Regions from separate parts of the Variovorax atrisoli genome, predicted to be linked through region 1. Evidence: predicted binding sites of a transcription regulator. Region 1 holds the regulator's gene; the other holds the start of a gene.
What was found. The regulator HrcA, encoded in region 1, represses chaperone genes, less so after heat shock. The targets are predictions, from matches to a motif close to TTAGCACTCNNNNNNNNNGAGTGCTAA.
Positions count from the first base shown of each region.

Region 1 (5,732 bases):
GGTGCGCTTCGCGCTGTGCTGCCGCCCGATTCCCGGCGACCCGATCGTCGGCTATCTCGGCCACGGCGAAGGCCTGGTGGTCCACACGGAAGAATGCGGCGTCGGCCAGCGGCTGCGCCACAAGGACAGCGAGCGCTTCTTCGCCGTCGAATGGGCCGACGAGCCGACGCGCGCCTTCGAGACTGGCGTGGTCATCACCGTGCGCAACGACAAGGGCGTGCTGGCGCGCGTCGCGGCCACACTGGCCGATGCCGAAGCCGACATCACGCACGTGGAGATGGCCGACGAGACCCCGCAGGACTCGACCGACCTGCGCTTCGTGATCGCGGTGCGCGACCGTGCCCATCTGGATGCTGTGCTGCGCGCGGCGCGGCGCACGGCATCGGTGCTGACCGCCTCGAGGACGGTTCCGGCGCCCTGAGCGGGGCTACGGAGTGCCGGCCGAGCCTGGCGCCGGGTAACTCACCGACAGAATCTCGACCTCATGCGCCCCGCCCGGGGTGACGAGCTTCACGACGTCGCCCTCGCGCGCCTTCAGCAGCGCCCGCGCGATCGGAGAGATCCAGCTGACCTGCGACTTCGCGCTCTCCGCCTCGTCGATGCCGAGGATGGTGACGCTGCGCTCCTCGCCTGCCTCGTCGGCATAGAGGACCGTGGCACCGAAGAAGACCTGGTCGCGGCCGTGATGCACCGATGGATCGGTGACCTCGGCGATCTCGAGGCGCTTGGTGAGGAAGCGGATGCGTCGATCGATCTCGCGCAGGCGCTTCTTGCCGTAGAGGTAGTCGCCGTTTTCCGATCGGTCGCCGTTCTTGGCGGCCCAGTGGACGGTCTCGACGATCTTCGGGCGCTCCTCGTCCATCAGGTGCAGCAGTTCGTCGCGCAGGCGTGCGTAGCCTTGGGGGGTGATGTAGTTCTTGCCGCCCGCGGGAATCGGTGGCGAGGCGCCATCTGCGCCGTCGTCGTCTCCGTCGGAATCCGTTTCCTTGGTGAATGCCTTGTTCACGCTGATCCTCCGAAAAGAAAAAAGCCCGCAACTTGCGTTGCGGGCTTTCTTTATAGTGGTGCGGCTGGCAGGAATCGAACCCACGACCCCTTGGTTCGTAGCCAAGTACTCTATCCAGCTGAGCTACAGCCGCACAGCTTGCGATTATAGACCGCTTTCGAAGCCATCTTTCGAACTATTCGGGCAGATTGAATAAATCGAAAGACAAATAGAGACCCGAAAAAGAAAATGCCCGAGAGACGAATCTCCCGGGCATTTCAAGATGGTGCGGCTGGCAGGAATCGAACCCACGACCCCTTGGTTCGTAGCCAAGTACTCTATCCAGCTGAGCTACAGCCGCTAAGCTCTCGATTATAGCCTGATTTTTGGCTGCCCCCGAAAGCACGGCAACACATCGAAGGATTGAATCGCCAAGGGAGGGTGGTAGGCCGTGCTGGGCTTGAACCAGCGACCAACGGATTATGAGTCCGCTGCTCTAACCAACTGAGCTAACGGCCCACGCGGCACGATTCTATGCGCGCCGACGAGCCTACTTGCGATGGCTCAGCGCGTTGGTCACGAGGCGTGAGGTGATGTCGACGATCTGGATCATGCGTTCGTAGGGCATGCGCGTCGGCCCGATCACGCCGAGGGTGCCCACGACTTCCCCGTCGACCTCGTAGTTCGCGCTGACGATCGAGAGTTCCTCGAATGGCACCACCTGGCTTTCGCCGCCGATGAAGATGCGCACGCCATCCGCCTTGCTCGACACGTCGAGCAGCCGCATCAGCTGCGCCTTCTGCTCGAAGAGCTCGAAGGCGCGGCGCAGCTGACCCATGTCGCTGGAGAAATCGCTCACCGACAGCAGGTTGCGCTCGCCGGAGATGACGACGTCGTCCTCCTGTGCCTCGGTCAGCACTTCCGAGCTGACCTGCACCGCGGCCTGCATCAGCGTGGCGATTTCGCCGCGCAGTTTCTCGATCTCGGACTGCAGCCGGTCGCGCACCTGCTCGATGGTCAGCCCGGCGTAGTTCGCGTTGATGTAGTTCGAGGCCTCGACCAGCTGCGACTGCGAATAGTCGGCCTCGGGGAAGATCACTCGGTTCTGCACGTCGCCGTCGGGCGAGACGATGATCACCAGCAGCCTGCGCTCCGACAGCCGCAGGAACTCGATCTGCTTGAACACCGACGCGCGCCGCGGCGCCATCACCACGCCCACGAACTGCGACATGTTCGACAGCAGGTGCGCCGCGTTGGCGATCACTTTCTGGGGCTGGTCGGGCGGGAGGCTGGGTGCGGTCATCTGCTCGCGCTTGGCCGTCAGCATGGTGTCGACGAAAAGGCGATAGCCGCGATGCGTGGGAATGCGGCCGGCCGAAGTGTGCGGGCTGGCGATCAACCCCAGCGCCTCGAGGTCGGACATGACGTTGCGGATGGTCGCGGGCGACAGGTCGAGCCCCGAGGAGCGCGACAGAGTCCGGGACCCGACGGGCTGCCCGTCGGCTATGTAGCGCTCAACGAGCGTCTTGAGCAGCAACTTGGCACGGTCGTCCAGCATTGCAAGATTTTAGTGTTGTAATTTGTGAGATATGACCTCTCGCTTTCGTCACGTCGCCCTGATCGGCAAATACCAGGCTTCCGGCGCCAGGTCGCAGGCGGATGCGCGCGACGGCGTCATGGAAGGCATCGGCGCCTTCCTCGAATCGCAAGGATGCGCAGTCTACGTCGAGCGCCCGACATGCGAAGACGACGCCGCTGCCGACGCACCCGCCAACCCACGCTACCAGGCTCTTAGCGTCGAGGAAATAGGACAGCGCTGCGATCTCGGCCTGGTGGTCGGCGGCGACGGCACGATGCTGGGCATCGGCCGGCAGCTCGCGAGCTACGGCATTCCGCTGATCGGCATCAACCGCGGCCGGCTCGGCTTCATCACCGACATTCCGCTCGACAACTACCAGTCCACGCTGATCCCCATGCTGGCCGGCGAATACGAGGAAGACCATCGCAGCCTGATGCAGGCCAGGGTCATGCGCGACGGCGCCTCGGTGTTCGACGCCTTCGCCATGAACGACGTGGTCGTCAACCGCGGCGCCACCTCGGGCATGGTCGAGCTTCGCGTCTCGGTGGGCCGGCACTTCGTAGCCAACCAGCGCGCCGACGGACTGATCATCGCCACGCCCACGGGCTCAACCGCCTATGCGCTCTCTGCCGGCGGGCCGCTGCTGCACCCCGCGGTGCCGGGCTGGGTCCTGGTGCCGATCGCGCCGCACACGCTGTCGAACCGGCCCGTGCTGCTGCCTGATGCGGACGAGATCGTCATCGAGCTGGTCGGCGGACGCGACGCCAGCGCCAATTTCGACATGCAGTCGCTCGCCTCGCTCGCCATCGGCGACCGCGTGGTGGTACGGCGCTCCGACTTCCGCGTGCGCTTCCTGCATCCGCGCGGCTGGAGCTATTTCGACACGCTGCGCAAGAAACTTCACTGGAACGAAGGGGGCTCCTGAATGAAGCACACCCCCAGGCTGCGCGCACTTCGTGTCGCTTCGCCAATCCCCTTGCAGGGGGCAACACCGGCGGCCCGGCAAAGCCGGTTCCGCGGTGTTTCGCGGCCTGCCTGCCACGACTTCGCACAACAACGCCCCGTGTCCGGAAACTTGAGGAACAACTGAGATGGCATTGCGACGCATCGCACTGCGCGACTTCGTGATCGTGCGATCACTCGAACTCGACCTGTCCGGCGGTTTCACGGTGCTGACCGGTGAAACGGGCGCGGGCAAATCCATCCTGATCGACGCGCTGCAGCTGGCGCTGGGCAACCGGGCCGACGCCGGCGCGGTGCGCGAAGGCGCCGAGCGCCTGGACGTCAGCGCCGAGTTCGATGCCGACCCGGCCCTGGACAGCTGGCTCGACGAAGGCGGCTTCGAGGCCGGCGACGCGCTGCTGCTGCGCCGCACCGTCGACCTGCAGGGCCGCAGCCGCGGCTGGATCAACGGCAGCCCCGCCACCGCGACCCAGCTGCGCGAACTCGGCGACCGCCTGCTCGACATCCACGGCCAGCACGCCTGGCAGAGCCTGACGCGGCCCGAGGCGGTGCGCGGCCTGCTCGACGCCTACGCGGGCGTGCGCACCGACGCGCTCGATGCCGCATGGCAGGCGTGGCGGCAGGCGCTTTCCGCGCTCGAGCACGCCCGCTCCGCGCAAGACTCGCTGCAGCGCGAACGCGAACGGCTGCAGTGGCAGATTTCCGAAGTGGCCAAGCTGGCGCCGGGCGTCGACGAGTGGGAAGAACTTTCGACCAACCACTCGCGCATCTCCAATGCACAGGCGCTGATCGACGCGGCCCAGGGCGCCAGCCAAGCGCTGGAAGACGACGACAACGGCGCCCTCTCCGCGCTCCAGCGCGCGGCCACGCTGCTGCAGAACTGCGAGCACATCGAGCCTGAGTTCCGCTCGCTGGGCGAGGTGCTCGCCTCCTGCGTGGCGCAAGCCTCCGACGCGGCGCACACGCTGCACGGCTACCTTCGCGATGCCGACACCGACCCGCAGAGCCTCGCCGAACTCGACGAGCGCATGGGCCTGTGGATGTCGCTCGCGCGCCGCTACAAGCGACCGCCGGCCGAGCTGCCGGCGCTGCTGGCCGGCTGGCAGGCCGAGCTGCAGGCGCTCGACGCACAGAGCGATCTCGAAGGCCTGGAACGTGCGGAGCAGGCCGCCCAGCAGGCCTACATGAAGGAAGCCAAGGCGCTGGGCAAGGTCCGCAAGCAGGCGGCGCCCCGCCTCTCGCAGGCCGTCACAGAGGCCATGCAGGGCCTGGGCATGCAGGGCGGGCGCTTCGAGGTCGAGCTGCAGCCGCTCGCGCAGCCGAGCCGCGCCGGCCTCGAAGACGTGGCCTTCCTCGTGGCAGGCCATACCGGCAGCACGCCGCGGGCCATCGGCAAGGTGGCTTCGGGCGGCGAACTCTCGCGCATCGCGCTGGCCATCGCGGTCACCACCAGCCAGCTCGGCGCGGCGCAGACGCTGATCTTCGACGAGGTCGATTCCGGCGTGGGCGGCGCGGTCGCCGAGACGGTCGGCCGCCTGATGAAGCAGCTCGGCCGCGATCGTCAGGTGCTCGCCGTGACCCACCTGCCGCAGGTTGCAGCGTGCGCCGACCACCACCTGGTGGTGGCCAAGCGCCAGACGGCAGCGACCGGCAGCGACGCCCCGCGCACCGAAAGCGGCGTGTCGCGCCTCGACGACGACAGCCGCGCCCGGGAGATCGCCCGCATGCTGGGCGGCGAAAAGGTTTCGCAGACCTCGCTCGCCCACGCGCGCGAGATGCTCGGCCACAAGAGCTCGGCGACGGCGCAATGAATCTCGACCTCGTGCTCATCACGGGCATGTCGGGCTCCGGCAAGTCGGTGGCCCTGCATGCGCTGGAAGACGCGGGCTACTACTGCGTCGACAACCTGCCGCCCGAGCTGCTGACCTCGTTCATCGCGCTGCAGCACGAGCAGCAGGCCACGCGCGTGGCCATTGCCATGGACGTGCGCAGCGGCGTCTCGCTGCCCATCGTTCCGCAGCAGTTGGAGGCACTGCGCCGCGACGGCGGCATCTCGCTGCGCTCGCTGTTCCTCGACGCGACCACCGATGCCCTGCTGCGCCGCTATTCGGAAACCCGCCGCCGCCACCCGCTTTCGCGTCAGGAAGGCCGCACCGACGTGCCCGAGCAGCACCGCGTGCTGACCCAGGCGATCGAGCTCGAGCG
Region 1 is NZ_JACIBG010000012.1:117,217-122,948, forward strand. It holds gene FHY06_RS31820 (RelA/SpoT family protein) at 1-421, shown strand, start outside; gene greB (transcription elongation factor GreB) at 428-1,006, opposite strand; tRNA gene FHY06_RS31830 (tRNA-Arg) at 1,063-1,139, opposite strand; tRNA gene FHY06_RS31835 (tRNA-Arg) at 1,270-1,346, opposite strand; tRNA gene FHY06_RS31840 (tRNA-Ile) at 1,428-1,504, opposite strand; gene hrcA (heat-inducible transcriptional repressor HrcA) at 1,536-2,543, opposite strand; gene FHY06_RS31850 (NAD kinase) at 2,575-3,489, shown strand; gene recN (DNA repair protein RecN) at 3,656-5,338, shown strand; gene rapZ (RNase adapter RapZ) at 5,335-5,732, shown strand, end outside.

Region 2 (5,732 bases), on a different contig from region 1:
GGGCGACCTGCAGGGCGTGCCCTTCCGCCGCGGCGTGAAGCAGGACGGCAAGGTCAACGGCGGCATGCCGGCAGACTTCAAGCCCGCCGAGCACGGACTCAACAAGCTCAAGGTGGCGCGGCGCGGCGGCGTGGTCTTCGCCTCCTTCGACCCCGAGGTCGAATCGCTCGAGGACTTCATGGGGCCCGAGATCCTGGGCTACTTCGACCGGCTCTTCAACGGCCGCAAGCTCACCATCCTCGGCTACAACCGCCAGCGCATTCCGGGCAACTGGAAGCTCATGCAGGAAAACATCAAGGACCCGTACCACCCCGGCCTGCTGCACACCTGGTTCGTGACCTTCGGCCTCTGGCGCGCGGACAACAAGTCGGAACTGAAGATGGACCGGCACCACCGCCACGCGGCCATGATCTCCACGCGCGGCGCGAGCGGCAAGGCCGAGCAGGTGACGCAGGTTTCGAGCTTCAAGGAAAGCATGAAGCTCAACGACGACCGCTTCCTCGACATCGTGCCCGAGCCATGGTGGGGCGGCCCGACGGCGGTGATGATGACGCTCTTTCCGAGCGTGATCCTGCAGCAGCAGGTCAACAGCGTCTCGACGCGGCACATCCAGCCCAGCGGGCCCGGAGCCTTCGACTTCGTGTGGACGCACTTCGGCTTCGAGGACGACACCGAGGAGATGACGCGGCGCCGCCTGCGCCAGGCCAATCTCTTCGGCCCCGCGGGCTTCGTGTCGGCCGACGACGGCGAGGTGATCGAGCTCTCGCAGAAGGGCTTCGAGCAGAAGCCCTTCCACCGCACGCTGGCCGAGCTCGGCGGCCGCGAGGTCGGCGACACGGACCACATGGTCACCGAGACGCTGATCCGGGGCATGTACGAGTACTGGCGCAAGGTGATGGAGGCTTGAGCGATGGACTTCCAGGAATACTTCGAGCTCTCCCAGCTCTATGCCCGCTACGCCCAGGCCGTGAGTTCCAGCCAGTGGGAGCTGTGGCCCGAGTTCTTCACCGAAGACTGCAGCTATCGGCTGCAGCCGCGCGAGAACCACGACCGCGGCTTCCCGCTCGCGACGCTCTCCTTCGAGAGCAAGGGCATGCTGAAGGACCGTGTCTACGGCATCCGCGAGACCCTCTTCCACGACCCGTACTACCAGCGCCACGTGGTGGGCGCGCCGGTGGTGCTGAAGGCCGAGCCGGGGCGCATCGAGTCGGAGGCCAACTACGCGGTCTTCCGCACCAAGCTTTCGGAGCTCTCGAGCGTCTTCAGCGTGGGCCGCTACATCGACGTGGTGGTGCGCACCGAAGAGGGCCTGAAGTTCGCCTCGCGCCAGGTCATCTACGACAGCGAAATGATCCCGAACTCCGTCATCTACCCGATCTGAGGACTGCCATGAGTGATCTGCAATGGACCGATGCCGCCGCACTCGGCGACGTGCCCGCGGACGACGTGATCGGCGTCCTCGTGGCCGGCCGCGACGTCGCGCTCTACAGCGTCGAGGGCGAGGTCTACGCCACCGACAACCTCTGCACGCATGGCCACGCCCGCCTGTGCGAAGGCTTTCTCGAAGGCCACGAGATCGAGTGCCCGCTGCACCAGGGCAAGTTCGACGTGCGCAACGGCGCGCCCACCTGCGCGCCGGTGACGGAGGCGATCCGCTCCTATCCCGTGAAGATCGAGGGCGGGCGGGTCTTTCTCTCGCTGGATTGACCCCTGCTGAAGCAAGCGATGAGCGCGGATGAGAAGACGATCGCGATCGTCGGCGCCGGCCAGGCCGGCGGATGGGCGGCGCAGACACTGCGCAGCGAAGGCTTCGGCGGCAGGATCGTGCTGATCGGCGACGAGGCGCATCGCCCCTACGAGCGCCCGCCGCTGTCGAAATCCGTGCTCGCCGGAGAAGCCCTGCCGGAGACGACCCGGCTCCAGAAGCCCGAAGCCTTCGACGCACTGGAGCTGGACTGGCGCCCGCTCGCGAGCGCGACGCGCATCGACCGGGCGGCGAAGCAGCTGCACCTGCGCGGCGGCAACGTCGTCGGATACGACAAGCTGATCCTGTGCACCGGCGGCCGCGCGCGGCGGCTGGGCATTCCCGGGGCCGAGCAGCCGGGCGTCTTCACGCTGCGCAACCTGGACGACGCCGCGGCCCTGGGCGCCGCACTCGTGCCGGGCAGGCGGCTGCTGGTCGTCGGCGGAGGATGGATCGGGCTCGAAGTGGCCGCGACCGCCCGCAGGAAGGGGCTCGACGTCACCGTGGTGGAAGCGATGCAGCGGCTTTGCGAGCGCACAGTGCCGCCGGAAATTTCCGCCTACCTGCTGCGGCTTCATGCCTCGAACGGTGTCCGCGTCGAGCTGGGCATGGGCATCGAGCGCCTGGCGCAGACGCAAGGCGGCGCCGGGCTGATCGCCACGCTCCTCGACGGGCGCACGCTGGCCTGCGACGCGGTGCTGGCCGGCATCGGCCTCGTCCCCAACGACGAGCTCGCGCGCGAGGCGGGCTTGCAGTGCGAGGGCGGCGTGGTGGTCGACCCGCAATGCCTCACCTCCGACCCCGACATCCTCGCCGCCGGGGATGTCGCTGTCTGGCACTGCGAACGCGCCGGGCGCCGGATGCGGCTGGAATCGTGGCAGAACGCGCAGGAGCAAGGCATCGCGGCCGCGCGCTCCGCGCTGGGCATCGCGGTGAATCACCAGCCGCTGCCGTGGTTCTGGTCGGACCAGTACGGCATCAACCTCCAGATATTCGGCATGCCCGCACCGGAGCATCTGGCCGTGGTGCGCGGCGACATGCAGGGCGGCAGCTTCGTCGTGTTCTTCCAGGACGCCGGCAAGGTCGTCGCGGCGCTGGGCCCGAACGCGGCGCGCGATCTGCGATTCGCCCGGCGGCTGATCGAGCGCGGGACGCCCGTGGATGCGGGCCAGCTGGCCGATCTGCAGGTGCCGCTGTCCAAGCTTTGAGCAGCACGGACGGGAGCGATTTCTCCATTCCTCCATTTTTACCCTGGTAAAAATGGAGGGGTCGTAGCGTCCCTGGTTCTTACGGACGGCGGCAAACCGCCTTCCGCCATTTTCCCTTCCTTGAAACGTCATCGATTGCCCTTATGATTAGCACTCGCTGCTGATGAGTGCTAACAACGGCCTCGCTTCCAGTCGATGGGCTGCCGGTCCCCGGTCCGGCACCCGACCACAAACCCGTTTCTTATCCATACATCCAGGAGATGCAATGAAACTTCGTCCTTTGGCCGATCGCGTGATCGTCAAGCGTGTTGACAGCGAAACCAAGACCGCATCGGGCATCGTGATCCCCGACGCAGCCGCCGAGAAGCCCGATCAGGGTGAAGTCCTGGCCGTGGGCCCGGGCAAGCGCAACGACAAGGGCGAACTGGCCGCTCTGACCGTGAAGGTCGGCGACCGCGTCCTGTTCGGCAAGTACAGCGGCCAGACCGTCAAGGTCGGCGGCGACGAGCTGCTCGTCATGAAGGAAGACGACCTGTTCGCGGTCGTCGAGAAGTAATTCAACAGATCCCCATTCGGAGTAATAGAACATGGCAGCAAAAGACGTAGTCTTCGGCGGCGAAGCCCGCGCACGCATGGTCGAGGGTGTGAACATCCTCGCCAACGCAGTCAAGGTGACCCTGGGCCCCAAGGGCCGCAACGTGGTGCTCGAGCGCTCGTTCGGCGCCCCCACCGTCACGAAGGACGGCGTGTCGGTCGCCAAGGAAATCGAACTGAAGGACAAGCTCCAGAACATGGGCGCCCAGCTCGTGAAGGAAGTGGCCTCCAAGACCAGCGACAACGCCGGTGACGGCACCACCACCGCGACCGTGCTGGCTCAAGCCATCGTTCGCGAAGGCTTCAAGTACGTGGCCGCCGGCATCAACCCGATGGACCTGAAGCGCGGCATCGACAAGGCAGTGGCTGCCCTGGTCGAAGAGCTGAAGAAGGCTTCGAAGCCCACCACCACGTCGAAGGAAATCGCCCAGGTCGGCTCGATCTCGGCCAACAGCGACGAAACCATCGGCAAGATCATCGCCGACGCGATGGACAAGGTCGGCAAGGAAGGCGTGATCACCGTGGAAGACGGCAAGTCGCTGGACAGCGAACTGGACGTCGTCGAAGGCATGCAGTTCGACCGCGGCTACCTGTCGCCCTACTTCATCAACAACCCCGAGAAGCAATCGGCGATCCTGGACAACCCGTTCGTCCTGCTGTTCGACAAGAAGATCAGCAACATCCGCGACCTGCTGCCCACGCTGGAGCAAGTTGCCAAGGCCGGCCGTCCGCTGCTGATCATCGCTGAAGAAGTCGAAGGCGAAGCCCTGGCTACGCTGGTGGTGAACACCATCCGCGGCATCCTGAAGGTCGTGGCCGTCAAGGCTCCTGGCTTCGGCGACCGCCGCAAGGCCATGCTGGAAGACATCGCCATCCTGACGGGCGGCAAGGTCATCGCCGAAGAAGTGGGCCTGACCCTCGAGAAGGTGACCCTGGCCGACCTGGGCCAGGCCAAGCGCATCGAAGTGGGCAAGGAAAACACGATCATCATCGACGGCTCGGGCGCTGCTCCGGACATCGAAGCCCGCGTGAAGCAGATCCGCGTGCAGATCGAGGAAGCCACCAGCGACTATGACCGTGAGAAGCTGCAAGAGCGCGTGGCCAAGCTGGCCGGCGGTGTTGCCGTGATCAAGGTCGGCGCTGCCACCGAAGTCGAAATGAAGGAAAAGAAGGCTCGCGTCGAAGACGCCCTGCACGCCACCCGCGCTGCAGTGGAAGAAGGCGTGGTTGCCGGCGGCGGCGTGGCTCTGCTGCGTGCCAAGCAAGCCGTGGGCGACAAGGTCAAGGGCGACAACGCCGACCAGGACGCCGGCATCAAGCTGGTGCTGAAGGCGATCGAAGCTCCCCTGCGCGAAATCGTGAACAACGCCGGCGGCGAAGCCTCGGTGGTGGTGAACGCGGTTCTGGCCGGCAAGGGCAACTACGGCTTCAATGCCGCCAACGACACGTACGGCGACATGCTCGAGCTGGGCATCCTGGACCCGACGAAGGTCACCCGCACCGCACTGCAGAACGCCGCTTCGGTGTCCTCGCTGCTGCTGACGACCGAAGCCATGGTGGCTGACGCTCCGAAGGACGACGCTCCTGCGGCCGGCGGCATGCCCGACATGGGCGGCATGGGTGGCATGGGCGGCATGGGCATGTAATTGCTCGCCCCCAGGCTGCGCGGCACTTCGTGTCCGCTACGCCTACCCCCTACCGGGGGCGACACCTGCGGACCGGCCAAGCCGGATCCGCGGTGTCCCGCGAAATGAAAAAAGCCCGTCTCCGACGGGCTTTTTTCATGGTCGTGGCAATCGTGCCGGTTACTGGAACTGGTCTCGCAGGGACTTGTACAGGGCCTGGAAGCGCGCGTGCCTTGCCTTGTGGACGCCAGCGCCTTCGGCCGACGGCATCAACTTCTGTTTCACCGGCGGCAGCGTGCACACCTCGGCCACGTCGCCGCCATCCGCCAGCCAAGCCAGCCGCGCCGCGCCCAGCGCCCCGCCCGTCTCGCTGCCTGCATAGAGCGTTAGCGTCACGCCGAAGATGTCGGCCAGCAACTGCCCCCACCACACGCTGCGGGCGCCGCCGCCGACCAGCGCCATCTCGCGCATCGGCATGTCTTCCGGCAGCCGCAGGGTGTCGAAGCCGTCGCGCAGGCCGAAGCTCACGCCCTCGACCACGGCATAGGCGATCTCCGCCGG
Region 2 is NZ_JACIBG010000002.1:403,970-409,701, forward strand. It holds gene FHY06_RS08840 (aromatic ring-hydroxylating dioxygenase subunit alpha) at 1-907, shown strand, start outside; gene FHY06_RS08845 (aromatic-ring-hydroxylating dioxygenase subunit beta) at 911-1,381, shown strand; gene FHY06_RS08850 (non-heme iron oxygenase ferredoxin subunit) at 1,390-1,707, shown strand; gene FHY06_RS08855 (NAD(P)/FAD-dependent oxidoreductase) at 1,726-2,952, shown strand; gene FHY06_RS08860 (co-chaperone GroES) at 3,218-3,508, shown strand; gene groL (chaperonin GroEL) at 3,540-5,192, shown strand; gene xylB (xylulokinase) at 5,352-5,732, opposite strand, start outside.
Region 2: the regulator HrcA is predicted to act here: its motif matches at 3,100-3,126, upstream of FHY06_RS08860 (co-chaperone GroES).